DNA from 2 places in the Gottfriedia sp. NPDC057991 genome. Region 1 is predicted to be linked to the other one. Evidence: a T-box and tRNA genes for the amino acid it is inferred to sense, from the RefSeq annotation. Region 1 holds a T-box; the other holds one or more tRNA genes.

Region 1 (15,341 bases):
TAATTATCGGCGCCGGACCGGCGGGAGCAAGTGCTGCTTTATTTGCAGCAAAAGCTGGTAAAAAAACTTTAGTTCTTGATAATGACAAGAGTATAACGAAAAAAGCATGGATTGAAAATCATTATGGGGTTTCAGAAATTACAGGCCCAGATTTAATAGAAACGGGAAAAAATCAAGTTAGAAAATTTGGCGCTGAAATAATCCAAGGTACTGTAGGTAACATTGTGAGTACAGAAAATGGCTTCAATATTGAAACTGAAACAGCAACTTATGAAGCAAATCAAGTGATTTTAGCTACAGGCTTAAGTGTGGAATTAGCTGAAAAAGTAGGGCTAAACACAAAAGCTGGAACAGAACCTCGCATAAAGACCGTACTTGATGTAGATTCGACTGGTAAAACAAATATTGATGGAGTATGGGCAGCGGGAACTGTTGCAGGAACAAGTGTTCATACGATTATTACAGCAGGTGACGGAGCAAAAGTTGCGATTAATGTCATTAGTCAATTAGATGGTAAACGATATGTTGATCATGATGTTTTGAAATCATAAGCTATGTTTAAATAAATACTTTAGCATTACTTCTATTGAAGTAATGCTTTTTTAATTAACTAAAATTTTAGTAGCCTAATAGCTATTCTACTTAATAAAGATGTATCTGTAATAATTCATTTTTTCATCAATATATTAGAAAGTGAAATGAATTATGTTAGGAGGGGTCCGATTGTCGGATGCATTTATAGCACGTTCTTTAGATGAGATTCTGTTTTGGTCTAGGATCATGAAAGAGCATTCCCTATTCCTGAAATTAGGATTTAATTGTGATGATACTGAATTAATTCAAGAAGCAGATCAATTTTATCAAGTATTTGAAGCAATTGGAAATAAGGCTCAATCATTTTCGCCTCAAACGGATCCTCAGCAAATTAAACAGTTTAATAATGAGGTTCATCAAGCAGCTTCCATGATATGGGCTTATAAGCGGAAAATTCTTAATTTACTCCTTACGTGTAAAATAACAGGCAATAACTTTCCTTTATTAGTTGACCATACAAGTAGGGAAGCAGCTTATTTTGCAAACCGCTTGACTGAACTAAATAATGGTCAACTCCAACCGCTACCTGCTGCAATTATCCAGGAAAATGTTTTCTTTTTAAGAATTATGGCAGACCATGCAAAATTTATTGGACATCTATTAGATCCATCAGAAAGAAAATTAGTAGATCAAGCGAGGGAATTTAGTCATGATTTTGATCAACTTTTATACCAAGCCGTAGATTTAGAATCAATGAGACCACAATCGGAAACAGTTCCTATACTTGACCAATTCCTTGATGAAAACCGTGTATCCGTAAAATCCCTTAGAGATTTTAAGAAAACAGCTAGAGATCTAATAGAAGCTTGTAGAATTAAAAGTATCATTCACCCATTGCTAGCAGACCATGTATTTAGAGAAGCAGATCGATTTTTGCATATAATTGACGCGTTCGAAGCACAGTTAACAGGGAATGGAAACAGAAATATTGTACTGGACGACCATTAAGAACAACGCATGCTAACAAAATAGACACGAAAAAAGAATCTCATTAAAGATTCTTTTTTTACTGTGCGTTGAAATGTATAGGTTACTCATGAATTATTTTCTCTGGCTATAGCTCTTTAACAAATCCTCAATTAAAATGCCATTAATTTTCAATCCTGATAAATTGCAATTATTGATTTCGACATGACTTAAATCACAGTCCGTGAACTGAGTATTTGTTAAATTGCTTTTCTCAAATTTAATAGAATTTGAATGATCTTCAAGATTTAGATCTTCCGGAATGACAATATTTCGGATGCTTGTACCTGCTAAATGAACATGATCAATTATTAAATCTCTTAAATTACCATTTGTTATTTTAGTATTAGATAAGTTAACATCTGAAATTCGAGCTCCAAATAAATTCACGTCATTTAATTCAAGATTTCTCATGTTTGCATTTGTAAATTTCGAATTCGCCAAGCTTACATTATTAAAGTCTAAGTTTTCGGCTCTTACTTCATTAAATGTTGAAAAAGACATATCCGTTTTTTGTAACTCAAATAATGCAGTCTTCCAATTAGACATTTTTTCTCCCCCTAAAGCTTTGATAATTGAATATATTTAACTTTTTTCGTGAGAATCCCTTCACTCTTAATCATTTTTATTTTCGACAAAATAACTTTATAAATGAATCAACTTTTATTTTGTAATTTATACTATATAAAAAGAACTAATAATTTTTTTGAAATAGATTGACTTTTCAATATCTTTTTTATAAAATTTTTTTAACATTTGAATAAAGGCAATGAAGAGGAAAAGTAGATTGATGTTATTTTTTACAGAGAGCTTTGGTAGCTGAAAAGAAGCATAAATACTCAATTGAACAATGGCCTCGGAGCTTCGTACTGAACGTATATTTCATATTAGTAGGCTACGACAAGAGTTGGCACTTGTTATCAAAGTCACAGTATATGAGCATTTTTATGCTTTTCGTACTTGCAAAGACAAATGTATGCAAATACTTTGTGAACTAAGGTGGTACCACGTGGATATGAAACCTCGTCCTTATCTTTTATAGATAGGGGCGAGGTTTTTTGCATTTAATAATAAGGAGGAATTGGAATGGATATTTTTATTGGAGGAGCTTGGCCTTATGCAAATGGTTCATTACATTTGGGGCATATTGCAGCTTTACTACCAGGCGATATTCTAGCTCGTTATTTTCGTTTAAAAAAAGCGAATGTATTATACGTTTCAGGAAGTGATTGTAATGGCACACCTATTGCTATTAAAGCAAAACAAGAAAATTTAACTTATAAAGAAATTGCAGATCGTTACCATTTTGAATTCGAGGATAACTTTAGGAAATTAGGATTTACCTATGATTTTTATACAAGGACAGACGCAGAGCATCATCATCATACTGTACAAGAAATTTTCTTAACTTTATTACAAAATGGCTTAATTTATAAAAAAGAAATTGAACAATGCTATTGTGAAGAAATTGAACAATTTCTACCTGATCGTTATGTAGAAGGGAATTGTCCAAATTGCGGTCAACACGCGCGTGGAGATCAGTGTGATTATTGCTCTGCTATTTTAGATCCTTTAGATTTATTAAATAAAACATGTAAGCTATGTGGAAATCCTCCATCCGTAAAAAATACAGAGCACTTTTATTTTTCATTGAGCAAGTTACAAGATGAGCTAAAGGAATATCTTGATTTTGCTAAAATGAGCGGATGCTGGCGTTCGAATGCTATCCAATTAACAGAACGATATTTAAAAGAAGGGCTTCATGACCGAGCGGTATCAAGGGATTTGCCAAATGGAGTAAGCGTACCAGTAAAAGGGTATGAAATGAAGAAAATTTATGTGTGGATCGAAGCGGTGTCTGGTTATTATTCGGCAAGTAAACAATGGGCACTTAGCACGAATCAAGATGACTCTAGCTTTTGGAAAAAAGAAGCAACATCATATTATATTCACGGTAAAGACAATATACCGTTCCATTCAATTATTTGGCCATCTATTTTAAAAGGTTTAAAAAATGAGGCTCTTCCAACTCATATCGTTTCAAACGAATATTTGACGCTTGAGAAGAAAAAACTGTCCACTAGTAAAAACTGGGCTGTATGGGTACCATATCTAATCGAAAAATATCATCCAGATTCAATACGATATTTTTTAACAATAAATGCTCCAGAAAATAGAGACACTGATTTTTCTTGGAGGGAATTTATTTATAGCCATAATAGTGAACTATTAGGCGCATATGGGAATTTTGTAAACCGAACATTAAAGTTTCTTGAAAAGTACTATAATGGTGTAGTCCCAGAAGGGGAAATTAAACAATCAATTAGATTTGAGATTAAAAGGCTTTATAAGGATGTTGGTTCACAGATTGAATCGGCTAATTTCAAAAAGGCCATGGAGGAAGTATTTGAATTTATTCGATCTGCAAATAAATATTTTGATGAAGCAGCGCCTTGGAAACAAGTTAAGGAGAATTTGATCGAGTGTCATAACACGATGGTGAGTTGTATATATGCTATTGCCAACCTAGCGCAAATTTTACATCCAATCCTACCTTTTTCGAGTAATGAAATAAAAGAAATGCTAAATTTATCAAACTTTGAATGGAAGGAAATATCTCCGGTTTTAGTAAAAATTAACGAAGTAAAACCTCTTTTTGAAAGAATTGATGTAGGTAGAATAGAGGAAGAATTAGAACAGTTAAATAACCAATCTAAAAAGTAATAAAATAAAGCATTAATAATCAGTTTGATCATTAATGCTTTTCTTATGGAAAAATATAAAATAATGGCTAAAGATAATTAATATAGAACGCTTATAAATTCAAAGGCAGTAAATATAAAAGATCCAAAAATAATAGTTGCTCCTGTTGAAGTGAAATATTCATCAGGATCGATGATTACAGATGTTTTATGCCATCCATCAATATCAGGTGTTGCCTCACCAGTTGTACGTGGGGCAAATTTAATATAAAGCATGATTAATAGAGCAAATAGACCGACAAACGGTGCAGTAGATGAAAATGGCATATCAAAATAAAGTGCAATCAAAAAAGATATAAAATATAAAACTACTATCGATACACTTAATTTTAAGAATTGTTTAAGCCAGTAATTGCGTCGATTAATTGGTTGGTCACGCAATACTTCTTTCATTTTCTGTGCATCCTTGTATCGAAAATATAATCCGACTGGCCATGCAATTAAGAAGCAGAATAAGGTAAAGACTAAACATAGTAGAAGTTTTCCTCCGAAAGCTGTTATGAATAATGACATATTTTCCTCCAAAATTTTAATGAATATTATTATTTTATCAAACTTTCAAAATAAAAATATTGGGAAAATGCAAAATCATAAAGAAAATGTAAACGTTTCATTTAATCAGTTTAATAATGTATATTATTAAATAATTGAATATAATTACTACTCTAACAATCTCATAAAATTAGTTTATGTTTGATTTGATAGAAGAGAAAAGAGTATAAAAACTAAATGAGGTGAGAAAATGAAAAATATTACTGTATACCATTACGATGCTTTTAGTAAAGAGCCCAATAAAGGTAATCCAGCTGGAGTCGTTTTAGATTGCGATTTTTTGAGTGATTATGAAATGCAGGATATTGCGAAACAAGTAGGATTTAATGAAACTTCCTTTCTATTAAATTCGAAAGTTGCTGATCATAAAATTCGTTACTTTACACCAGGTCATGAAATGGATTTATGTGGTCACGGGACAATGGCAGTAATATATGCTTTGGTCACTAGAGGGGTCATTGAGTTTAAAAGTGAGTTAACAATTGAAACAAAGGCTGGGATTTTGCCAATTAAGATTCATCATTCGAATAATGAGATCTACATAACGATGAAACAAAAAGCACCAGAGTTTGTAGAGTTTAAAGGCTCGATTGATGATGTAGCGTCCTCAATTGGTCTTAGTGTAGAAGAAATCGATAAAAGTCTACCAACTCTTTATGGGAGTACAGGTGCCTGGAATTTACTTTTACCGATAAAAAATTTATCTTCATTTGAAAAGATGAAACCTAATAATTTACTTTTTCCTAGTATTTTGAATGAAATTCCAAAAGCGTCCGTTCATCCGTTTTGCTTAGAAACATACGATTCAAATGCAGATTTTCATGCTCGCCATTTTTCTTCGGCGTTTTCAGGAACGATTGAAGATCCGGTTACAGGTACTGCCTCTGGGATAATGGGAGCTTATTATGCTAAATATATTAATAATGATGTTAATGATGTAATTGAATTAGTTGTTGAACAAGGAACGGAAATTCAGAAAGACGGACGTGTAAAAGTAAATGTTAAAAAAGTAAATTCGACTTATGACATAGAAATTACTGGAAACGCTGTTTATGTTAAAGAGATGGAATTTCAAATATAAAATGAAAAGGAGTACAGTATGTTTTTGAGCGATAGACTATATGGCCAATACAATATTGATCAAGTACTTGTTGAATTAATCGATACAAAACCAATTCAACGGTTAAAAAAAATTCATCAAGCCGGTGCTACCTTTTTAGTGGATCATCATTATAATGGAACTCGATATGATCATTCTATTGGTGTTATGTTGTTAATAAAAAGGTTAGGGGGCTCTCTTGAGGAACAAATAGCGGGTTTATTACATGATGTCTCTCATACGGCATTTTCTCATGTTATTGATTATGTTTTTGATATTAGCGAAGAAAATTATCATGAAACAATCTTTGAAAAAGTAATTTTAGATTCGGAGATCCCTTCAATACTTGAAAAATATCAAATCGATATGAAAGAAATTTTTGATATAGATAAATGGGAACTACTTGAAAAAGAGCTTCCGAAGCTATGTGCAGATCGAATAGATTATACATTAAGAGATATGCATACATATTTTGGAACACCTAAAAAAGAAATTGAAGCATTTTTAAATTCATTAGTTTTTGTAAATGGAGAAATCTGTGTAAACTCTATTGAAATGGCAGAGTGGTTTACAATGATTTATTATAAGCTTGCTATCGATTATTTTTTAGGTCCGATCAGTATTTATTCATATGATTCACTTGCAAAGATTATTAAACTGGCATTACAAAAAGAAATTATTAAGTTAAACGATTTATTATTGGACGATATGCAGTTAATGACATTAATTAAAGAAAGCAATGATAAAGAAATTCAAGAATTAATAAACAGTTTATATGCAAAAGTTGAGCTTGAAGAAAATGAGCAGGATTACGATATTCATCGAAAAGGTAAAAGAAGGATTATCGATGTTTCTGTATCATTGGACGGAAAAACTTTGCAACAATCATCACTTTTATCAGACAACATTGCTAAAATGAATAAGGTCGCAATTGAAAAGTCTGAAAAAGGAACATTTGTAAAAATTAAAAGATAGAGTAAAAAGTTTGAAAACTAACTAGTTTTTATGCTAGGGGGAAGCCTTTTGAAATCAGAGCTAGAACTTATGGAAATGCATATTAACGTATTATTTAAACACAATGAATTTGGAAAAATAACACAAATAAATGAACCACCATATACAAGAGCACCACGATTTTATATAGGAAGCACCAAAATGGGAAATGTGAAAAGGTTTTTAGATTGTCTTAAAAAAGAGGAACTAATTGAATTAGAGAAAGCCTTAGATACAAACTCTAGTATACCATTAGTAAAGATCATGCAGATTTTAAGTGAAAATCATCAGATAGACAGTTTATGGATGGGTCCGGCATATGTATTTCAAACAGCTGGGAAAGCATCATCGAAAGCAATAAAAATTACCGAGGCGAATAAACAATATTTATTACCAAACTTTCCTTATACATATGAGGAGCTAGAATGGAAAGAACCATGTTATGCAATTATTGAAAATGACATAGCTGTGTCGATTTGCTGTAGTGCCAGACAATCGGCCGAAGCTGCTGAAGCAAGCGTATATACACTCGAGGATTTTCGTGGAAAAGAGTATGGTTTAATCGTTTCAAATGCATGGGCTGCGGATATTCAAGGCCAGGGACGAACTGCTTTGTATAGTACCTCTTGGGATAATTATGCATCTCAAGCCGTCGCGCGAAAATTACAATTAGTTCAATATGGAACGGATTTACATTTTAGTTAAAGAATGTATAAATTTGGAGGATTTAAATGCAATACTTTATCGGAATTGTACCACCAGATGATTTAAAGAAAAAAATAATGAAATTCCAACAGCATTGGGAGAATAATAGAATAGTTGATGGGGTCGAACCGCATATTACTGTGAAAGCTCAAGGGGGAATTACCCCTGATATGGCATGGTTAGAAAGGGTAAAAAAGATATGTGAAAGCTTTTTATCTTTTGAAGTTAATATTAGGGATCCAAAATTTTTTGGTGAAGATATTTTATATTTAAGCGTTGAGTCAGATGAATTAATTAAATTGCATGAAATATTAGTTGAAACCATTTCACCTTCAAAGGAATTAATTAAAGCTTATTTCGAACTTGATGAATATATCCCACATTTAACTCTTGGTCAAACGCACTTTGGCTTAACAAATTTAGAGTTAAATGATATGGCAATAAAAGCTAAACAAGAACTAAATCCTACTGAAACATTTAAAGTAGAATTCATTAGAGTTTATGAATCGACAGAAACGGGTAAATACTTAAAATTTATAGATATTCATCTAAAGGAAATGTAAAGTGACTAAAGAAGTGGCTATCAATTATTTAAGAACAATAAGTAGCATTACTTCTTAAATTGAAGTAGTGCTTTTTAATTGAATTATAAGTGTATTATTACTTGAAAGCTTATATAATTATGAATGACATTTAAACAATTTTAGTGTAATAAATCTGTTTGAAAGAAGGGGAAGTGATGGGAAATCAATATTCAGTTAAACAGGCAAGTTTCCTAATATTAGTAACTTTGACTGGAATTATTAGTTCCGTCATATTACATATCTCTCTCGTATTTGGAATTTTACCAGGATTAATTTTTTTAATCGTATTAAGTTTAAAAAGAGGATATGAAGTTAGAAATATTATGAAGTTAAGCTACCAAGGAATGGGAAAAGTTAAAATTGTACTCTTTATCTTATTTTTAATTAGCTTTTTACTTCCATCATGGTATTTATCAGGAACGATAACATCGATGGTTTCGATTACTTTACAGGCAATAAATCCACATCATTTTTTTGTATTTTGTTTTTTAACGACGATGATTTTTTCAATGATTTTGGGTTCGTCAATTGGAACATTAAGTGCCTTAGGAGTTCCTCTTATTAGTAGTGCTATATTACTGCATATACCTGTGGAAATATCGGCTGGAGCGGTTATTTCGGGCGCATTTGTCGGTGATCGAACGTCACCTTTTTCAAGCGCACATCAACTTTTAGCTAATATTCTTGAAACAACTGTCAAAAAACAAGGTAAAGCGATGCTCTTTACATCAATTACTGCTGTAATCGTAACAATCTTATTTTTTAGCGTAATGGATTTACAGTTTACGCAAGGAATTACTCCGACACATCATGAAATTGTGAGCAATAAGGGCATTTCGTTCATTCAATTTATTCCACCGATCTTATTAGTTGTACTTGTTTTATTTAAAATCAATATTATTTATTCGTATGTCATTAGTATTTTGTCTGGTAGTTTAATAGCTTTGTTTAATGGAATTTCTTTTAGTAAAATTGTGAATTCTTTTTGGCACGGAATTAATGGACTTGGTGGAGGGCTAAGTCATATGTATAGCTTGTTATTATTTATTGCTGTAGCAGGAATTTATAATGCGTTATTGGAGGAGCTTAATATCATTCAGCCTATGTTAGATAAATGGCTTCAAACCTCAACTTCAATGTTATCCGATTCTTTGAAAACAATCGGTGCAACAGCAGTTATCTGTGTAATAGCAGGTAACCAAACAATGCCTATTATTTTAACAGGACGATCTTTTTTAGCTCATTGGTCAAATAAATATAACAAAGAGGAATTGGCTCGGTTAATGGCGGATACAACTTTATTATTTCCAGCGATGATCCCTTGGAATGTTCTTGCAATCATGAGTAGTACAGTCATTAATATGAAATTACATGAGTATTTACCTTATGCAATATTCTTATGGCTTCTTCCATGCTTAACGATTTTCATCAATGTGTTTAAAAAAGTTAAGACCTTTGAAACGAAGTATGAGGTCAGTTCCTAATCAGGATAAATTGTAATTCAAGGGTAATAACATAGAAAAAGAGATAAATAGCTAAATGCTATTTATCTCTTTTTTTTCATACAACACTAGTAGATTGTATTTCCTTCAATTGTCTAACAGTAATACTGTATTTTGTACGGATAGCTTCTAATTCCATAATAGCCACATCAATGTATTCAGGATCGGCATAAATAAAATTAATTTCTTTTAGCTCTAAAAGTTTTTGTAAGCTTCTTAACTCATTATGTAAAAGTTGTGATGGCGTTTCATCAATTAATTGGTTTTTAGTAAAACGTTGAAAGAAAGATTTGAAATTGACAGTTTTTCTTCTAGTTATTATTTGTTCTTGACCTGTTATTAATTTTGACATTCAGTAATCCTCCCTAAATATAGAAAATATCTACTATTTGAAGACATAGAGCTTGTCCAACTTAATAAACTTGAAAGAAACATAAGAATTGATTGTTCTAAATCTTATTACGGCGTTGGTAAGAATATTCATGAAATTTTTAAATAATTTTTTTTACTAAAATTGTTTATGAGAAAAAATGGTTTAAAAGTAGAACGATTTAGAAAAGCTTTAAGTGTATTTACAATTTAACGTTTTGCATTATTCTGTTACACTAAAGGAACATAAAGGTTTTTCTTTATGCAAAATGAATTCGAAATAAGTGAGGTAAAGATTTATGGAAAAGATTGAAGTAGGCGAAATTCTTACACTTAGCTATGATGAAGGAGACGAGCAAGATTACGAAGTACTGGGCTCAATTACGATTGAAGGTCATGAATACATAGCTGTAGGTTTACTAGAAGAAGTAGAAAAAGAAAGTGAAGAGGATATTGATGTTTTCTTCTTAAGAGTTGCAGAAGATGGCGAGTTTTACGATATTGAAACAGAAGAAGAGTTTGAAAAAGTATCTTCGGCTTTTGATGAAAAGTTAAAATAATTTAAAATAGGATTAAAGAATAGGGATACGGGTAATGGTATAGGACGTATTTCGTATTTTTTATTTGAAGAGAACACTAGTAGATAATACTATGTGTTCTTTTTTGTATGTTTATGTAGGAATTTGTAGGTTTTATTAAAAATTTGGAGTACAAACTATTAAATTTTCGGTATACTACAAGTAGCAATTATATTAGGAGGAAGCTTATGCAATTTTCATTTAGAAATTACGCTTTCCCTTTGATTTTACTAAGTAGTATCATCATAGGTTCAGTCATCGGTTACACTAACCAAAGCGTAGGAGTTGCCCTTAAACCTATAGGGGATTTATTTTTAAATTTATTATTCGTAGTAGTTGTACCGCTTGTGTTTTTCTCTGTATCTTCAAGCTTTGCAAATGGTGGAGGAGAAAAATTCGGTAAGATTATGCGAAATATGTCATGGGTATTTTTATTTACAGGTATTATTGCAGCGATCATAATGCTTGTTGTTATGAAATTTTATCCACCTGCACATGGGGTTCATATCCCGATCGTTAAGCCTGATGCAACTGATAAAGTATCAGTAGCGGAACAAATTGTAAACACATTTACAGTTAATGATTTCTCTGGCTTGTTTACAAGAAGCAATATGTTGGCGATCATCGTATTTGCTGTATTAGTTGGATTAGCAACGAATAAAGCTGGCGATAAAGCAGACATCGTCAAAAAATTATTATCAAGTGGTAATGTAGTAATCATGAACATGGTTAACTATATTATGTATCTTGCACCTGTAGGACTTGGAGCGTATTTTGCATATCTTGTTCCAACATATGGCGAGGAATTACTAGGTTCATATAAGAGAGTTTTTATTTTATATTATGTAACTGCTATTCTATTCTTTTTTATTTTTTATAGTATTGTTGCTTATATGGCCGGTGGTAGAAATGGATTTAAAATTTATTGGAAAAATGTATGGCCATCAACATTTACGTCTTTAGGAACTTGTAGTAGTGCCGCAACGATTCCAACAAATTTTGACAATGCTGAAAAAATGGGTGTATCTAAAAATGTAAGAGAAGCTGTCATTCCTATAGCTAGTGCATTACACAAAGATGGATCTGTTATGGGTGGAGTCGTAAAAATTGCATTTGCCTTTGGTGTATTTGGAATGAATTTCTCTGGTTTGAATATTTATCTTGTAACAATCGGTATTGCATTACTAGTTGGTATGGTAATGGGAGCTATTCCGAATGGTGGAATGATTGGGGAAATGTTAATTCTTTCTCTGTTTGGTTTACCAGTAGAATCTTTACCAATTCTTGCAGCAATTAGTGCGCTAATAGATCCACCTGCAACAATGTTAAATGCAACAGGTGATTTATCTGTGAGTATGTTAGTTGAGAGATTAACTAACGGTAAAAAAGCCGCATAAATAATGAAGACTGGGAATCTCCCAGTCTTTTATTTTTATAAAAGTATTATTCCTTCTCATTTTTTATGTTTCAGTCATAATACCGCCATTCACATGAAGTACTTGGCCTGTTACAAAAGAAGAGTCACGATATATATAGGTTGAGGCAAGTTCGAATGGTTGACCGGCTCGTTTCATAAGCAGTTTTCAAACCAAATGTTTTCAAGTCAGAATCATATCAAACGATATAAAAAAGAACACATAGCTTTAGTATGTACCCTTTGTAAAGGACATTGATAAAAAGGCTATGCAGTTTTAAGCAGATGATTTCTGTATTGTACAGGGGTCATCTGCTTTAATTTCCACTGATATCTATAATGATTGTAATACTTCATATAATGTTTTATTTCTTTATTGAGCTCGTCTAAATTTTGACATGACTTAATAGAGGCTTCATCTTTAAAATGGCCAAAGAATGATTCTTGTGGTGCGTTATCCCAACAGTTTCCACGTCTAGACATTGATTGAATTAAACCTAGTTTTTTCACTAGTTTTTGAAAGTCTGGGTGTGTATAATGTGTTCCTTGATCTGAATGAATGAGTGCACCTTTTACTTTCCTATAATTACGATTCTTTTTTAACTTTCGAAGAGTATCTGTAGCTAACTCCATTGTAAGTCGGTCTGAAATATGGTAAGCCATTATTTCATTAGTTGAACTATCTAATATTGTTGATAAATATGCTTTCTGACTCTTACCGTATTTTAGATATGTAATATCAGTTAGAAGAGCTTTCCCAGGTACGCCTTGTTTGAATTGACGATTCAATCGGTTTGGCACTACTCTATGTTCTTTAGTAGCCTTCATCATTCGTCTGTAGGGATTTGCCTTTCTAATTGGGCAAACTATACCGTATTTTTTCATGATTCGTCTTATACGTTTCAAATTGTAGACAATCTTAAATTGACCCGCCAATGTAGTCTTGATTTGACGTGCCCCCTTTTTATAACGTTTAAAGCGATATGCTTTTAATATATTCTCTTTTAAAATTTCATCCTTTTTATCCTGTTGTTTTCTTCGCTCTTGTGACTTAATAGAAAAGTAATTATAAAAACCACTTCTTGAAACGCCGGCAATCTTACAAAGGTAAGTTACCATATGTTTTAATCTGAATTTTTCAATTATAGAACGTATAAGAGTATATTTTTGGCTAGGAGAAATAACTAATTCCTCATCCTCCCTTCTAAGAAACGAATCTTTTTTAATAGTTCATTTTCAGCTCTAAGTAGATTTATTTCTGCTTCTAAACGAGTATTCTTTTCCTCCAAAGTTAGCTCTCTTTCCACATTTCTTCCTGAATTAATCGATCGAGTGTCACGAAGACCAAGTTCACCGTTCTCTTTAAAGGCCGTACGCCATCTATTACTAGCAGATTTAACGCGCTTCATTCCAATCACATCAATATCAAAACCGTACTCTTCAAATATTTCTCTCGCTAATTTTCCTTTTTCATTTTCCGAAATAAAAATACGTTTAAATTCATCAGTATAAGTAATTCCTTTTGAACTAACTGATTTTACATATTGGTTTTTAGAAAGTAGATTTATTTCTTTGTCAGTAAATGTTTTATTACTCATTTAAATATTCCCCGATCCCGTTTTTTCTAATTATAAACAAAAGTACCCTATAGAGGTCACTTTTTTTAAGTGTCTACTCTATAGGGTACATTTTACTTAGTATGTGTTCTTTTTTTCTAAAAATTATTTTAAGTTTTCAGGGTTTAATCCTTTTAATTCTTCGATTACGAAAAGACCATCTTTACGGATTAAAACGTCATCGAAATAGATTTCTCCACCACCGTATTCAGGACGTTGGATACAAACCATATCCCAGTGGATATTTGAGTTGTTACCGTTATAAGCTTCATCATAAGCTTGACCTGGTGTAAAGTGGAAGCTTCCATCGATTTTTTCATCGAATAAGATGTCTCCCATTGGATGTAAGATGTAAGGATTTACACCAATTGCGAATTCACCGATAAAGCGTGCACCTTCATCTGTATCAAAGATTTTGTTGATACGCTCAGTGTCGTTAGCAGTTGCTTCAACAATTTTACCATCTTTGAATTTAAGTTGAACATTTTCAAATGTAAAACCATTGTTAGGAGATGGTGTGTTATAAGAAAGTGTACCATTTACTGAATCACGAACAGGTGCTGTAAATACTTCACCATCAGGAATATTCATTTCACCAGCACATTTAATAGCTGGGATATCTTTAATTGAGAATGTAAGATCAGTTCCAGGACCTTTAATTTGGACCTTATCTGTACGGTTCATTAATTCAACAAGAGCATCCATTGCTTTGTCCATTTTACCGTAATCTAAATTACATACATTAAAATAGAAATCTTCAAATGCTTCAGTGCTCATTTTTGCTGATTGAGCCATTGAATCAGTTGGGAAACGTAGTACAACCCATTTTGTTTTTGGAACACGAATTGCTCTATGTACTTTTTGGCCTACAGTTTTACCATGGATTTTAGTTTTTTCGTCTGGCACATCAGAAAGTTCGTTAATATTAACACCTGAACGTAAACCGATATATGCGTCCATATCTTTCATTACATTTGCTTCGTATTCTGCTACTTTATTAAAGTGTTCTTCAGTAGCACCCATTAATAATGCGCGATCTACTTTATGATCTTTGATTGATACGAAAGGAAAACCACCAGCAGCATATGCTTCTTTAACTAAAGCTGTAACTAATTCTGTTTCTAGCTTAAAGTTTTCAATTAAGATTTTTTCTCCTGGTTGTAATTTTACAGAGTAATTGATTAAGTTTTTAGCTAATTTTGAAATACGTGGATCTTTCATTGAAAATTCCCTCCAATAATTATAACTATATACCTATTGTAAACTATTTAGTCGGTTTTGTTTACTAAAGTATTCTTTTTTTACTAAAGAATTTGAAAACTTGTTTTACGACTAGTTTAGTGTTTGGTAAAATTTGTAGTATAATACGAAATAAGTGATTAAATTTGTGGAAAGCTATGAATGAAAGGGGTTTTTTCGAATGGATTTAATTTCTATTAGTGCATTAATCGCAGCTGTTGCATTTGTGATCTTAGTTGTATTTATTAGTCGTACTTTATTCCGACTAGAAAGGGTATTTAGAGGTGTAGAGTCTACTATTGCTGAAACACAAAAGGATTTACATAATGTTTGTGTTGAAGCCGTTCAATTAGTACATACTTCGAATC
Region 2 (15,341 bases), on a different contig from region 1:
AGTAATACCAAAAGAAATTAGGAGAACTTTACGGATTCGTGAAGGTGATCCATTAGAAATATTTGTGGACCGAGATGGAGAAGTCATTTTAAAGAAATATTCACCAATTAGTGAATTAAGTGATTTTGCGAAGGAATACGCTGATGCACTTTACGACACACTTGGACATACAATCATTATAAGTGACCGAGATTCAGTTGTAGCAGTTGCAGGAGTTTCCAAAAAAGAATACTTAAACAAAAACATTGGTGATATTATCGAAAAAACCATGACTGAGCGTAACTCAAAAGTAGTTAGCGAGCCTGGGGAAGCTTCATTTATCGAAAGTGTAATTGAAAAATATCAATCCTATGCAGTAGGAGCAGTCATCGCAAGTGGGGATCCAATTGGAGCCGTTGTTATCTTTTCAAAAGATAAAACAATTTCTGAAGTTGAAAAGAAAGCAATCGATACTGCTACTAACTTCTTAGCTAGACAAATGGAGCAATAATCATATATGTAATATACATGGGCCAGTAAAGGAATATTACCTTAACTGGTCTTTGTTTTTTCGTTTCTTCCCTTTGGCATAAACTACCAGATTAACATTTAAACAAAACCATTACTTTCTAAAATTGGAAAAGAGAGGGTTTTTCTTTTGGCAACTCTTTACATAAGCCCTAATAATGTAATACATTAAAGGGTGAACCGTCTAACAAAGGAGTTGTTATCCTTTTGCAAAAAGCCAAGCAAAAAGCAGCCCTTCAAGGGGCTTTGTTCATAACAATAGCATCATTATTATCGAAAGTACTAAGTGCGTTTTATAAAATTCCTTATCAAAATATTGCCGGCGATTTAGGTTACTATATTTACCAACAGGTATATCCTGTCTACGCAATTGCTTTAGCTTTTTCTACATATGGCTTTCCTTTAGTTTTATCATCTTATGTGGCTGAAAGATTGGCGAAAAAAGATGATAAAGGGGCTAAAGATTTGGTTTATGCAACATTTATGATGTTGTTAGTCATTGGTATATTGTGTTTCTTTACTTTATACGTAGGAAGTAATAGTATAGCGAAATTTATGCGTGATGATCATCTAGCGATGTTAATTCGTGTTGTTAGTGTTGGCTTTTTATTTGTTCCAATCACTTCAGCATTTCGAGGATATTATCAAGGTTTAGGGGATATGGGACCTACTTCAGTCAGTCAGGTAATTGAGCAATTAATTCGAGTTATTACGATTTTAGTGCTATCACTTTATTTAATGCAAACGACCGACAATCTTTATATTGTAGGTGCAGGGGCAGTTTCAGGTTCGATACTGGGTAGTATAGCAGCGATACTGTACTTCTTTTATTGGGTTTCTTTTCGTGGCTCTGGTTTGACCATACCATCATTTGGTTTACTTAAAACCTATCGCTTAGAATTAAAAACAATTTTGTATCAAGGGATCTTACTAAGCTTAAGTAGTTTAGTACTTGTATTCATTCAGTTTATCGATTCCCTCTCTTTTTATCCGTTATTAGTACAATATGGATATCATGTTGAAGGTGCTAAGCTAGTAAAGGGTATTTATGACCGTGGATTTCCGCTAATTCAATTAGGCTCTGTCATTGCTTCATCGTTTTCACTGGCCCTAATTCCGTACTTATCTAGTGAATTAGCTCGTAAAGAACATCATTCTATTAATAATCGAATATCAGGTGCCATTAGAGTAAGCATTGTAGCGGGAGCAGCAGCCACAATTGGTTTAATTTCAATTATCCATCCGACCAATATAATGCTTTATCGAAATGATTTAGGAACGGATGTCCTAACTGTTTTATGTATATCGATCTTCTTTGCTGGGGTATCGATTACGACATCTTCAATCGCACAAGGATTAGGTAAAAGTTTAATTCCGGCTTTAAATGTAATTGCTGGAGGATGTGTTAAATTTATTGGAAATGTTATTTTAATGGAGCAAATCGGATCTAAAGGAGCAGCTTATTCAACGGTATCTGCTTTAATCATTGTTACGATTTTGAATTTAGCTTATATATATAAATTGTCAAAAGTAACATTTTTTGACTTTAAGTTTATTTTGAAATTACTAGTATCTTTAGCCATTATGTATGGTTGTGTATATGGTTATGAATATTTTTATGAAAAATATGCAATGTTTATTAATCCGCTTCGTTTAAGAATGTTAGTTGAGGCGTTATCTTCAGCGGTTGTAGGTGCAATCGTATTTGCGGTTGTATTAATAAAAATTAAGTTATTTACAGTAGAAGAGCTAAGCTCAATCGTTAAAAGCGAAAAATTACAGAAATGGCTTTCTTAAAAGAACAGGAGGATCAAAATGAACAAGATTACAGTTTTAGGTTTAGGTGCAGGTGACCTTAATCAGCTTCCGTTTGGTATCTATAAAGTGTTACAAAAAACTGACAATCTATATTTACGTACAAAAGACCACCCTGTTATAAGTGAATTAGAAACAGAAGGATTAACGTTCCAATCATTCGATGAAATTTATGAAAAACATGATCGCTTTGAAGAGGTATATCAAGAAATTGTTCAACTATTAGTGAAAGCTTCTGAAGAAAGGGCAATTACATATGCTGTACCAGGCCATCCTCTTGTAGCGGAAAAAACTGTTCAGCTATTAATAGAGCTTGCAGATAAAGGAAATATCCAGCTAGACATCATAGGTGGGCAAAGCTTTTTAGATGCAATGTTTACTAGTTTGAAGATTGATCCAATCGAAGGCTTCCAGTTTGTTGATGCAACGGATTTAGAGGCGGAATCAATTACGTTTAGACAGCATTTGATCATCTGCCAGGTATACGATCAAATGACTGCCTCTCATGCGAAATTAAAGCTAATGGAGCAGCTTCCCGATGATTATGAGGTCATAATCGTTACGGCAGCGGGTAGTGCAAATGAGCAAATAAGAAGAGTACCATTGTTTGAGTTAGATCGCGATACATCAATCAATAATTTGACAAGTGTTTATGTACCGCCAGTTAAAAATGAAGAGGATCTCTATCATCAATTTGAAACACTTCGTTCTGTCATTGCTACTTTAAGAGGTCCTAATGGGTGCCCGTGGGATCAAAAGCAAACCCATGAATCATTAAAGAAGTACTTACTAGAAGAGGCTTATGAGCTTCTTGAAGCAATCGATGAAGAAGATGATGATCATATTATTGAAGAACTTGGAGATGTATTACTTCAAGTCATGTTACATGCTCAAATTGGAGAAGATGAAGGCTACTTCTCAATCCAAGATGTAATTCAAGGATTAGTAAGTAAGCTAATCTATCGTCACCCGCATGTATTTTCAACAGTTCATGTGAAAGATGAGGAAGACGTATTAAAAAATTGGCAAGAATTAAAACAAGCTGAAAAGGGACACGTCGTTGAATCCGTTCTTTCAGGCATACCAAAGGATCTGTCAGGATTATTAAAAGCAGAGAAACTTCAAAGTAAAGCTGCGAAAGTAGGGTTTGACTGGAAAGAACTACCGCCAGTGGTAGACAAAGTTAATGAAGAGTTAACTGAAGTTCTTGATGCCATTAAATTGAATGATCAATCTAAAGTTGAAGCGGAACTTGGAGATCTATTATTTAGTATTGTTAATTTAGCACGTTTTATCGATGTAAATCCTGAAGAAGCGATTTTAAAAACAAATATGAAATTTACAAAACGTTTTCAATATATTGAATCAAGACTTCGTGAAATAAATAAGACATTTTCTGATGTATCTCTTGAAGAAATGGATGAGATATGGAATGAAGCTAAAAAATACGAATAATGTCTAATTGAATGAGAATTGAGGAGAATAAATTATGAGACTTGATAAATTTTTAAAAGTATCGAGAATTATTAAGCGTCGTACACTTGCTAAAGAAGTAGCTGATCAAGGAAGAATAATGATCAACGGAACAGTTGCAAAAGCATCTACAGAAGTCAAAGTAAATGACGAATTAAAAATACGTTTCGGACAGAAAATTGTTACAGCAAAAATTAATTTACTTAAAGAGACTGTTCGAAAAGAAGAAGCAGATGCAATGTATACGATCATAAGTGAGGAAAAACTGTCAGATAGCTTGTTCTAAAAAAGTTGTCCCTTCATATACTTGTACAAATAACACTGTATTAGGAATCGATTTACAAGAGGTACAGTTTATGTAAATGGAGGGACTAGTATGAATAATCCGTATGAGTTAAATGCGAAAAATACAAGCCAAATAATCGAGCAGGATTTATCGTTAAAAAGTAGAAGATATCTTGAAATTACTGGAGTAAAACAGGTTGAGAGCTTTGATAGTGAAGAGTTCCTATTAGAAACAGCACTAGGCTTTTTGCATATTAAAGGTCATAATTTACAAATGAAAAACCTCGATGTAGAAAAAGGTCATGTAGCAATCAAGGGAAAGATTAATGAACTTTGTTATATTGACGAATACAATTCGGGGAAAGCTAAAGGAATCTTTAGCAAGCTATTTAAATGAGCTTAAACGTTCAGTTCTACTCAATGATAGCGATGGTCGGTATGGGTGCTTATCTTGGTATGGCACTAGATACATACCATCGTTTTTTATATCGAGGTACTCGTAATCGATTGATTGTATTTGCAACAGATATATTATTTTGGGTTTTTCAAGCTCTATTAGTTTTTTATGTATTATACTTAGTTAATGAAGGTGCACTCAGGTTTTATTTACTATTAGCTTTACTATGTGGTTATGCGGCCTATCAAAGTCTTTTTCGAACTATTTATAAAAAAATATTAGAACTTGTTATTCAGCTGGTTATTAGCATTTATCGCATTATAGTAAAGTTAATGGTAATATTTATTGTAAAACCTATAAAGTGGATTATTCAGGTAATAATCGTCATTCTTTTGTTTATTTATGGACTCCTTATTCGACTAATCCGTTTAGTTTACAACGTTCTACTAGCAATTCTTTTGTTTTTCGGCAGAGTATGTTGGTTTTTTGTGCCAAAACGAGTCAAAAACTATTTAATACAATTTAAAGGAGTTTTCGGAAAATTCAAGAATATCTTCCTTACTACTATTAAAAAAGTAAAGGACCTTTTAGATAGGAGGAAGAAATAGGTGGAACATGCGAGAAAGTTGGATTTAACTAGTCAAGTTCAAGATAAACAAAATATTACTTTAGTTGAGGAACAAGGTGTTAAGCCTAGGAGAAGGAGTTTTAAAAAGTTTTTAGTGCGCATTTCATTATTCTGCTTTTTAACTGTCCCCCTATTTTTTTTATTACAATCTCATTATGAAACACAAAAACATGTGTATTCATCTAAAGTAAAACAATTAAAACTAGCAAAGGTTGATTTAAAGAAAACAAAGAGTACGGTAGAGGATTCGAAGCGCATGATTGACCAATTGAACGATGATCAATACATTATTGAGTTAGCTAGAAAAAATTTATTTTTTTCTAAAAAGGGAGAAATAATTTTTCCTAATATCAAGTAATTATCGTTTCATTGACACTTGTTTTTATAATTTTATATAATATAGTAAATCCAGTTAAACATTTTTAAGGAGGAGCATTTTTTTTATGTCAATTGAGGTAGGCAGCAAAGTTAGTGGGAAAGTTACAGGGATTACAAATTTTGGTGCTTTTGTAGAGTTACCAGAAGGAGTAACTGGACTTGTTCACATTAGTGAAGTAGCTGACAACTATGTTAAAGATATTAACGAACATTTAAAAGTTGGCGATGAAGTAGAAGTAAAAGTAATCAATGTTGAAAAAGATGGTAAAATCGGTCTTTCAATCAAAAAAGCGAAAGAACGTCCACCAGTAAAAGAGGGAGAGCGTGAGCAAAGACCTCGTCAAAGCAGACCTTCATATGGAGGCGGCGGTGGTGGAAACCGTGGCAAAAATCAAAACCGTTCGGATCAACGTCCGGTTAAAGAAACATTTGATCAAAAAATGAGTAAATTTTTAAAAGACAGTGAAGACCGTCTAGCTTCATTAAAACGCAACACAGAATCTAAACGTGGTGGCCGTGGAGCACGTCGAGGCTAATTTCCTACCTTGTCAGGACATAAATAGGCATATAGAACACGCACTCTTTAATGGGTGCGTTTTTTGTATGGAAAAAATAATAAAATAACATTTTTAAAAACTATTGACGGCTATTTAGTACCATGATATTATAAATCTTGTCGTTTAAAGATAATGGCGGTGTAGCTCAGCTGGCTAGAGCGTACGGTTCATACCCGTGAGGTCGTGGGTTCGACTCCCTCCGCCGCTACCATTCCCTTTAACGGCCCGTTGGTCAAGTGGTTAAGACACCGCCCTTTCACGGCGGTAACACGGGTTCGAATCCCGTACGGGTCATACAACAACAAAAACGTTTGGTCTCTATAAGAGAGGCTAGGCGTTTTTTTCTTTTCCAGGAACAAGCGTCCTCATCTCTTAATCGCATTCTTCATTCCATACTTTCTCCCTTTATTCTGAATTTCGATTGACATAAAATTTAATAATTGCGTTTCTTTTACCCTATTAGAGAAATTATGCTGCAAGCTTTTCTCATATTTTGTAAAACAGTTGTACGTAAAAGCTTTTTCCGTCGAAGAAAACTTTTATTTGCCTTTGTCATTTTGACATATTCCTTCAATTGGACAAGTTAAAATATGTTCAATAAACCAAATCGGATGAGGTGGAAATATGACGAAACTGCAAAGAGGGTCTTCTAATTCTTCAGCAAGCTTAGTCCCTACTAATGGATTTCAATCAGTATTTCGGCAATCTTCTAAATCAATTAAATCCAAATTAGAGAGAGCATTCTTTGACTTTGGGCTACTAATCTTTTTAACGGGATTTTTATTAGGACGAGCGTTGATACTATCGCATATTCTCCCGTTTGTATTACCGTTTTTTGCCTCAGTTTATATGATGAAACGTGAGCGTACAGGAATAGCCTTTGTTGCTCTTATGATCGGTTCATTAACTGTGTCGATTGAAACGGTTAGTTATGCATTTGCCACGATTATCCTATTTTTTATCCTTAATATTTTCTTCGCTAGAGTTAAACGACATTATATAGGTCTAGTACCTTTTCAAGTTTTTTTATCAGTATTTATTAGTCATCTATTAATTACTTATGCTTTTCAACAAGAAGTTCTGATGTATGATGTTTTGATGGCATCAGTTGAAGCGGGATTAAGTTTTATTTTAACGATGATCTTTTTCCAAAGTGTACCTCTACTCGCGATTCCTAAAAGAAAACAGCTTTTAGGTGTTGAAGAAATCGTATGTTTAGTTATTCTTTTAGCTTCAGTTGTGACGGGGACAACTGATTGGTATATTCAAGATTTATCTATTCAGCATATTGTTACTAGATATATTGTCTTACTATTTGCCTTCGTAGCTGGAGGAACGATCGGTTGTACAGTAGGGGTTGTAACGGGTCTTATACTAAGTCTAGCGAGTGTTTCAAGTCTATATCAAATGAGCTTATTAGCATTCTCTGGATTACTTGGTGGCCTCCTTAAAGAGGGAAAAAGATTAGGTGCGGCAGCGGGACTATTAATTGGGACATGCCTAATCAGCTTTTATGCTGAGAAACAGTCTGATATTATCTTTTCCATTATTGAATCAGTGATTGCGATTGTATTATTCTTATTAACGCCGAATTTCTTGCTAAAACAATTAGCTAAACTAGTACCTGGGACAGAGGAACACTCTACTGACCAACAGCAGTACTTACGTAAAATAAGAGATTTGACGGCGAATCGAATTACTCAATTCTCTAATGTGTTTGAAGCGTTATCGGCAAGCTTCTCACAGCCTAGTCAGTTTGCGCAGATTGAAGACGAATTAACTGATGAAGAGCTTTTCATTTGTAGTATTTCAAATAAATGCTGTAATAGCTGTATGAAAAAGGATCATTGCTGGTCAGACAACGGTGACCGGACATATCGATATATGGAAAATATGATGCAATTAGTTGAAAAGGACCAGCTTATTAAGAATGGCCAATTTATGAGAGAGTGGGAAAAATATTGCCAACGTTCTTCAAAAATGGCAGATTTAATGAAGCAAGAGGTTTTCTACTTCCGTGCAAATCAAAGACTTAAAAAACAAGTTCAAGAAAGTAGAAGATTAGTGGCAGAGCAATTGCGCGGGGTTTCAAAAGTAATGGTCGATTTTGCAAAAGAGATTCAACGAGAAAAAGAAAATCATCAATTACAGGAAGACCAAATCCTACAAGCTTTATTAAACTTTGGAATTGACGTTAGCCAAGTAGAAATTTATAACTTAGAGCAAGGTAATATTGATATAGATATCTTAATTCCATTTGAAAACGAGCATGGTGAGTGTCAAAAATTAATTGCGCCGATCCTATCAGATATTTTAAAAGAGACGATTGTCGTATTAAAAGAAGAGGCAGCGACAATACCAAATGGAGGTAATTACTTAGTTACATTTGGATCAGACAAGGCATTTGTTATTGAAACCGGAGTTGCGACTGCAGCTAAAGGTGGAGGCTTTATTTCGGGTGATGCATTTAAAATAATGGATGTTGGAGCAGGAAAGCACGCTATTGCGATTAGTGATGGAATGGGAAATGGCGAGCGAGCTCATATTGAAAGTAATGAGACACTAAAACTACTTCAAAAAATTTTAAATTCAGGAATTGAAGAAACAGTCGCTATTAAATCGATTAATTCGATTCTATCTTTACGTACTACTGAAGAGGTTTTTGCTACATTGGATCTAGCGATGGTCGATTTACACGATGCTTCAGCAAAATTCTTAAAAATTGGTTCATCGCCAAGCTTTGTTAAACGAGGCAAGCAAGTTATTAAAATTGAAGGTAGTAATTTACCAATCGGGATCATTGATGAATTTGATGTAGAAGTCGTAAGTGAGCAGTTAAAAGCTGGAGATTTATTAATTATGATGAGTGATGGTATTTTTGAAGGTCCTAAACATGTTGAAAATTACGAAATGTGGATGAAACGTAAAATAAGTGAATTTGAAACAGATGATCCACAAACAGTAGCAGAATTGTTACTGGAGGAAGTAATTCGTTCGAATACAGGTGATATTAATGATGATATGACGGTTGTGGTTGCTGTCGTTAAACGAAACTTGCCAGAGTGGTCGTCAATCTCATCATATAGTGCGATGGCTTAGTAAAATTAAATAAATAAAGGTTTATCCCCTCCCGTAATTGGACAAAATGGTAACAACTTTTACGCGGAGGGGATTTTGTATGTATAAGGGAAAGTTAAAACAAATTCTATTAATAACTGATGGTTATTCAAACCATGGTGAAGATCCGTTAGCAGTTTCAAGCCTGGCACAAGAATACGGTATTACAGTAAATGTAATTGGAATTTTAGATGAAAATGTACAGAGTGGTGACGGTTTAAAGGAAATCGAGGAAATTGCTAGAGCAGGTGGAGGGATTAGTCAAGTCGTTTACACAAAGCAACTTTCTCAAACTGTCCAAATGGTTACTAGAAAAGCGATGACACAAACAATTCAAGGATTTGTTAATAAAGAATTAAAGCAAATTTTAGGCGATAGCAATTCGATTGAATCACTTCCTCCTTCAAAGCGAGAAGAGGTATATGAGGTTGTAGAGGATATTGGTGAAACTGTAGGTTTAGAAGTTATTATTTTAGTAGATACGAGTGCTAGTATGAAAGACAAACTAGAAACTGTTAAGGAATCATTATTTGATTTACAAATTAGTTTAAACTCAAGAACAGGAGAAAATGCCTACTCATTATTTATATTTCCTGGGAAACATGACGATGTAGACAAATTACTAGATTGGACACCTAAATTAGAAAAACTAAACACAATTTTTCCTAAGTTAACGATGGGTGGTATGACACCAACCGGTCCTGCTCTACGTGAGGCTTTAAACTATTTTAACGACCAAAACTACAATAGAGGTAATAATGGTGATGATGAACAATCAATTGAATGGGCAGATTAATTTAGCGCCTGGGACTCTCATTACTGGAAAGTGGAATAAAAACAAATACGAAATAAAGAGTTTACTTGGAAATGGAGCAAACGGAACCGTTTATCTAGCTTCTGGAAAATCTGGAGATGTTGCTATTAAGCTGAGTAAAGATTCTACTAATATCACGAACGAAGTAAATGTTTTAAAAAAAATCACACAGGTCCAGGATTCATTCCTTGGGCCTTCTTTTATCGATGTAGATGACTATATAAATCCAGGAACAAATGAATGCTGCTATTACTATGTTATGGAATACGTAAATGGTGTAAGTTTGCCAAAATTTATTGAAAGAAATGGAATGGAATGGAGTAGTATTTTTATCATACAAGTTTTATCATTGTTAGATAAATTGCACCATAAAGGCTTTATTTTTGGAGATTTAAAAACAGATAACCTACTAGTTATGAAAGAACCAAATAAAATCCAGTGGATCGATTTTGGAGGGGTTACTCAAATTGGACGTGCAGTTAAAGAGTTTACCGAGTTCTTTGACCGTGGCTACTGGGGCTTAGGTTCTAGAAAAGCAGAAGTTTCCTATGACTTATTTGCAGTTACGATGATTTTTATCCATTTGCATTGTAAAAAGCAGTTTTTAAAAAATGGGCTGGGAATAAATCAGATTGAACAAGTAATAACTCAAACACAAACCCTTAATCCATATAAAGAATTTCTAATGAAGGGATTAAAAGGGGAATATGTTAGTGCAAGTGCTATGAAACAGGCTCTATTAATGTATGAACAAAAGATAAATGCTACAAATAAGAAGAAGAGTAAAAAAGTTCAAACTACTACAGCACAAACAAATTCGTTGAATCAAACAAGGCAATCAAAAAAACAAAATCAAAATCAGACTGGTAATCAAACAACACAATCAAAAAAACATAGTCAGCCTACAAATCAATCTAGAAATTCAAATAGTCAGAATCAAAAACCTAACCAATCAACACAGACAAGAGCAGGGAACAATGTCCAAGTGAAGCAAAAGAAAAAAAGAATTCACTGGTTCGAAACATCGACCATTCTCTTGTTAATGGGCTTGGCCTATGCATTATATTTTTATTATCAGATGTAAATTATAGTACTCCAAGTGTGTGAATGGTAACATATAGATATGAATTTTACTTTCATTAGGAGTCTAGGTAAATGGTAATTAATCAATTAAAGGAATTTATAAAACAAAACAATATTATCAGAAATAGTGTAATTGTGATCGGTGTTTCTGGAGGCCCAGATTCAATGGCGTTAGCTCACTCTTTTTTATCGATCAGAGAGGACTACGGGTTCTCGATTATTATCGCACATGTAGATCATATGTTTAGGGGACAGGAATCTTTAGATGATTTGGAATATGTTAAGAACTGGTGCCTCCAACATAACGTTCAATATGAAGGTAAGAGCATAAATGTGAATCAGTATATCGAGGAAACGGGATTAAGTAGTCAATTGGCGGCAAGGGAATGTCGCTATCGTTTTTTTGACGAAATGATGAAGAAATATGAAGCGAATTATTTAGCGTTAGGTCATCACGGGGAAGACCAAGTTGAAACGATTTTGATGCGGTTAGTAAGAGGTAGCTCGCAGGTCGGTTACGCTGGCATTAGGGAAAAGAGGTCTTTTAGTACAGGCGAAATTATTCGTCCATTTTTAGATTTAAGAAAACAAGCATTAACTACATATTGTCACGAACAAAGTATTATCCCTCGAAAAGATCCAAGTAATGATAAAGATGTTTACACTAGAAATCGATTTAGACATCATATTCTACCTTTTATTTTTGAAGAAAATCCAACTGCACAAAAAAGATTCCAGCAGTTTAGTAGACAGCAATTGGAAGATGAACTATATTTAATGGAATTAACTGAAGACGCAATGAATACAGTTATAAAAAATAAAGAAAAGCAAGCAGTCACTATTGACGTTAAACAGTTTTTAAATGTGCCTATATCTTTACAAAGAAGATGTATTCAACTAATATTAGATTATGTCTACCTATCTATCCCTAAAGGCTTGACACAAGGGCATCTTAATTCAATTCTGACTTTATTACGAAATGAAAAATCCACATGGGAGCAGCATTTGCCTGAAGGACTTTTTGTCACACGCTCATATAATGAATGCACCTTTACATTCGAACAAATGAATGTGAAGGATTATACTATTTCTATTAATGAGCCTGGCGTATACGAACTACCAAATGGCTTTTCAATAAAAGTTGAATTAAACAATCAAAGTTTTGAACCGAAAAACGACACGTTTATTTGTTCTGTCAAGGATGTTTCTTTTCCACTCATTGTTCGGAATCGAAAGAATGGTGATCGAATGTCATTAAAGGGTATGAATGGGTCAAAAAAGTTAAAAGATATATTTATTGATGAAAAAATGAAACAATCAATACGTGATGAATGGCCAATAATTACGGATAGTCAAAATAAAATATTATGGGTACCTTTCGTAAAGAAATCTGCATTTGAAAGAAATTTTTCGACAGATGAGTCACTCATTGCAATACAGGTGGTTTCTAAGAGTTTCTAGGAGGAAAAGATGAAACAAGACATTCAACAAGTATTAGTAAGTGAAGAGGCAATTCAACAAAAAGTAGTAGAATTAGGTGCAGTACTAACTGAAGAGTACAAAGACCGCTTTCCACTAGTAGTGGGTGTTTTAAAAGGAGCTCTTCCGTTCATGTCTGACCTTATCAAGCATATTGATACATATATCGAAATTGATTTTATGGATGTTTCTAGTTATGGACATAGTACAGTTTCTTCTGGTGAAGTAAAAATTGTAAAAGATTTAAATACTTCAGTAGAAGGAAGAGATGTAATCATTCTAGAAGATATTATTGATAGTGGTCTAACTTTAAATTATTTAGTTGAACTATTTAAACATCGCAAAGCTAATACAGTTAAAATCGTTACTTTATTAGATAAGCCAAGCGGACGTAAAGCAAATATTGAGGCTGATTTAGTTGGTTTCGAAGTACCAGATGCTTTCGTAGTAGGATATGGTTTAGACTATATTGAACGTTATCGAAATCTGCCATATGTTGGCGTTTTAAAGCCTGAAGTTTACACGAAATAAGTCAAGTTTTATTCGTTTGTTTACATGGTATAACTATGCTACTATATAAAGTAATTAAATTGAAAGAGAGGAGGTTTGGAATTGAATCGAATTTTCCGTAATACAGTCTTTTACATATTAATCTTCTTAGTTGTGATTGGTGTTGTTACATATTTCAATGGGCCAGAATCTCAAGTTAAGAAAGTAAGTTACGATACATTTTATACTAAGTTACAAAAAGGTGATGTTAGCAGTTTAACATCTATCCAACCTAAAAATGGAGTGTACATAGTAAGAGGTCATTTTACAGATGTAAAAAAAGGCGAATCTTTCCAAACTCAAGTACCAATTAGTGACGAAACGACAAAAATAGTTAACAAAGCAGTTGCTGACTATAAAATAAAGGCTAATTGGAATCCAGCTGAAACAACAAGTGCATGGGTGCAAATCTTCACTTCACTCATTCCATTTGTCATTATTTTCATTCTTTTCTTCTTCCTAATGAATAATGCACAAGGTGGCGGAAGCCGTGTTATGAACTTTGGGAAGAGCAAAGCTCGTCTTTATAATGACGAGAAAAAGAAAGTACGATTTAAAGATGTTGCAGGGGCAGATGAAGAGAAGCAAGAGCTTGTTGAGGTAGTAGAGTTCTTGAAGGATCCTCGTAAATTTTCTGAACTAGGTGCAAGAATTCCTAAAGGGGTACTATTAGTAGGACCTCCAGGAACAGGTAAAACATTATTAGCGAGAGCTGTTGCAGGAGAAGCTGGAGTTCCATTCTTCTCAATCAGTGGTTCTGATTTCGTTGAAATGTTTGTAGGGGTCGGTGCTTCTCGTGTTCGTGATTTATTTGAAAACGCGAAGAAAAACGCTCCTTGTATCATATTTATAGATGAAATCGATGCTGTAGGTCGTCAACGTGGTGCTGGATTAGGTGGAGGTCACGATGAGCGTGAACAAACATTAAACCAGTTACTTGTTGAAATGGATGGTTTTGGTGCTAACGAAGGTATTATCATCATCGCTGCAACAAACCGTGCAGATGTTCTAGATCCAGCGTTATTACGTCCAGGTCGATTTGACAGACAGATTACGGTAGATCGTCCAGATGTAATAGGACGTGAAGCGGTATTAAAAGTTCATTCAAGAAATAAACCATTGGCGCAAGATGTAGACTTAAAAGCTATTGCTCAAAGAACTCCTGGATTCTCTGGTGCAGATTTAGAGAATTTATTAAACGAAGCGGCATTAGTTGCGGCTCGTCGTGATAAAAAGAAAATCGATATGCTTGATATTGACGAAGCAACTGACCGTGTAATTGCGGGACCTGCTAAGAAAAATAAAGTTATATCTGTAAAAGAGCGAAAAATTGTTGCGTTCCATGAAGCTGGACATACGGTTATTGGTCAAGTATTAGATGATGCTGAAGTGGTGCACAAAGTAACAATTGTACCTCGTGGTCAAGCTGGTGGTTATGCAGTAATGCTTCCAAAAGAAGATCGTTACTTTATGACAAAACCAGAATTACTTGATAAAATTACAGGTCTACTTGGTGGACGTGTTGCTGAAGAAGTGGTATTTGGTGAAGTAAGTACAGGAGCTCATAATGACTTCCAACGTGCAACAGGTATTGCTCGTCGTATGGTTACTGAGTTCGGTATGAGCGATAAACTAGGTCCATTACAGTTTGGTCAATCTCAAGGAGGAAATGTATTCCTTGGTAGAGACTTTAATAATGAACAAAATTATAGTGATAAAATTGCTTATGAAATCGACGTAGAGATTCAAACAATCATTAAAGAATGTTATGCAAAAGCAACTGATATTATTAAGACGCAGCGCGAAAAATTAGACTTGCTTGCTAACACATTATTAGAAGTGGAAACTTTAGATGCAAAAGCAATTAAGAGTCTTTGGGAACAAGGTACACTTCCTACATCTCCAACTTCAAATGATGAGATTAAAGTCAACATTTCTAAAAAGAATGATGAACCAACTGAGCCTAAAATCACTGAATAAAAAATTAAGAGTGTCTTTATAGACACTCTTTCTTTTGTTTATTGGTGAAAAGAGATAAAGGGCAATACCATGAAAAAAATCAGTTTAATGATGCGTTTAAAAAGACCAATACGAACCATGCCCACAGCAGAAAGCATCTATTTTTAAACTACTATCAACTTGTGTTATCATTATTTTTATAGTGATTAAAAAATGTACTTGAAACTAAAAATATAAAATAAAAGTTTTATTTTTGAAATGGAGAGACGGTGGATTATATGTTATTTGTAATCGATGTAG

What was found. The T-box of region 1 lies ahead of metG (methionine--tRNA ligase). A T-box ahead of a tRNA ligase gene usually reads a tRNA of that ligase, here a tRNA-Met.
Region 2: it has a tRNA-Met gene. The T-box ahead of metG (methionine--tRNA ligase) is inferred to sense a tRNA for this amino acid. The anticodon was not compared.

The regions. Positions count from the first base shown of each region.
Region 1 is NZ_JBHVQN010000007.1:105,336-120,676, reverse strand. Features, by position in the region: gene ACFVR2_RS21385 (FAD-dependent oxidoreductase) at 1-551, shown strand, start outside; gene ACFVR2_RS21380 (DUF2935 domain-containing protein) at 724-1,542, shown strand; gene ACFVR2_RS21375 (pentapeptide repeat-containing protein) at 1,636-2,109, opposite strand; T-box leader at 2,321-2,594, shown strand; gene metG (methionine--tRNA ligase) at 2,647-4,284, shown strand; gene ACFVR2_RS21365 (hypothetical protein) at 4,362-4,835, opposite strand; gene ACFVR2_RS21360 (PhzF family phenazine biosynthesis protein) at 5,065-5,955, shown strand; gene ACFVR2_RS21355 (HD domain-containing protein) at 5,974-6,948, shown strand; gene ACFVR2_RS21350 (GNAT family N-acetyltransferase) at 6,997-7,671, shown strand; gene ACFVR2_RS21345 (2'-5' RNA ligase family protein) at 7,698-8,234, shown strand; gene ACFVR2_RS21340 (Na+/H+ antiporter NhaC family protein) at 8,411-9,739, shown strand; gene ACFVR2_RS21335 (hypothetical protein) at 9,816-10,109, opposite strand; gene ACFVR2_RS21330 (DUF1292 domain-containing protein) at 10,426-10,686, shown strand; gene ACFVR2_RS21325 (dicarboxylate/amino acid:cation symporter) at 10,893-12,101, shown strand; partial or broken gene ACFVR2_RS21320 (NAD(P)-dependent oxidoreductase) at 12,165-12,278, opposite strand; one part of gene ACFVR2_RS21315 (IS3 family transposase) at 12,386-13,329, opposite strand; one part of gene ACFVR2_RS21315 (IS3 family transposase) at 13,329-13,716, opposite strand; gene ACFVR2_RS21310 (aminopeptidase) at 13,840-14,955, opposite strand; gene ACFVR2_RS21305 (DUF948 domain-containing protein) at 15,155-15,341, shown strand, end outside.
Region 2 is NZ_JBHVQN010000011.1:26,602-41,942, forward strand. Features, by position in the region: gene spoVT (stage V sporulation protein T) at 1-490, shown strand, start outside; gene ACFVR2_RS24155 (putative polysaccharide biosynthesis protein) at 715-2,304, shown strand; gene yabN (bifunctional methyltransferase/pyrophosphohydrolase YabN) at 2,323-3,777, shown strand; gene ACFVR2_RS24165 (RNA-binding S4 domain-containing protein) at 3,812-4,081, shown strand; gene yabP (sporulation protein YabP) at 4,172-4,477, shown strand; gene yabQ (spore cortex biosynthesis protein YabQ) at 4,474-5,085, shown strand; gene ACFVR2_RS24180 (FtsB family cell division protein) at 5,086-5,463, shown strand; gene ACFVR2_RS24185 (S1 domain-containing RNA-binding protein) at 5,549-6,019, shown strand; tRNA gene ACFVR2_RS24190 (tRNA-Met) at 6,175-6,251, shown strand; tRNA gene ACFVR2_RS24195 (tRNA-Glu) at 6,263-6,334, shown strand; gene spoIIE (stage II sporulation protein E) at 6,665-9,139, shown strand; gene ACFVR2_RS24205 (VWA domain-containing protein) at 9,219-9,953, shown strand; gene ACFVR2_RS24210 (protein kinase domain-containing protein) at 9,922-11,055, shown strand; gene tilS (tRNA lysidine(34) synthetase TilS) at 11,127-12,515, shown strand; gene hpt (hypoxanthine phosphoribosyltransferase) at 12,525-13,064, shown strand; gene ftsH (ATP-dependent zinc metalloprotease FtsH) at 13,146-15,062, shown strand; gene ACFVR2_RS24230 (type III pantothenate kinase) at 15,320-15,341, shown strand, end outside.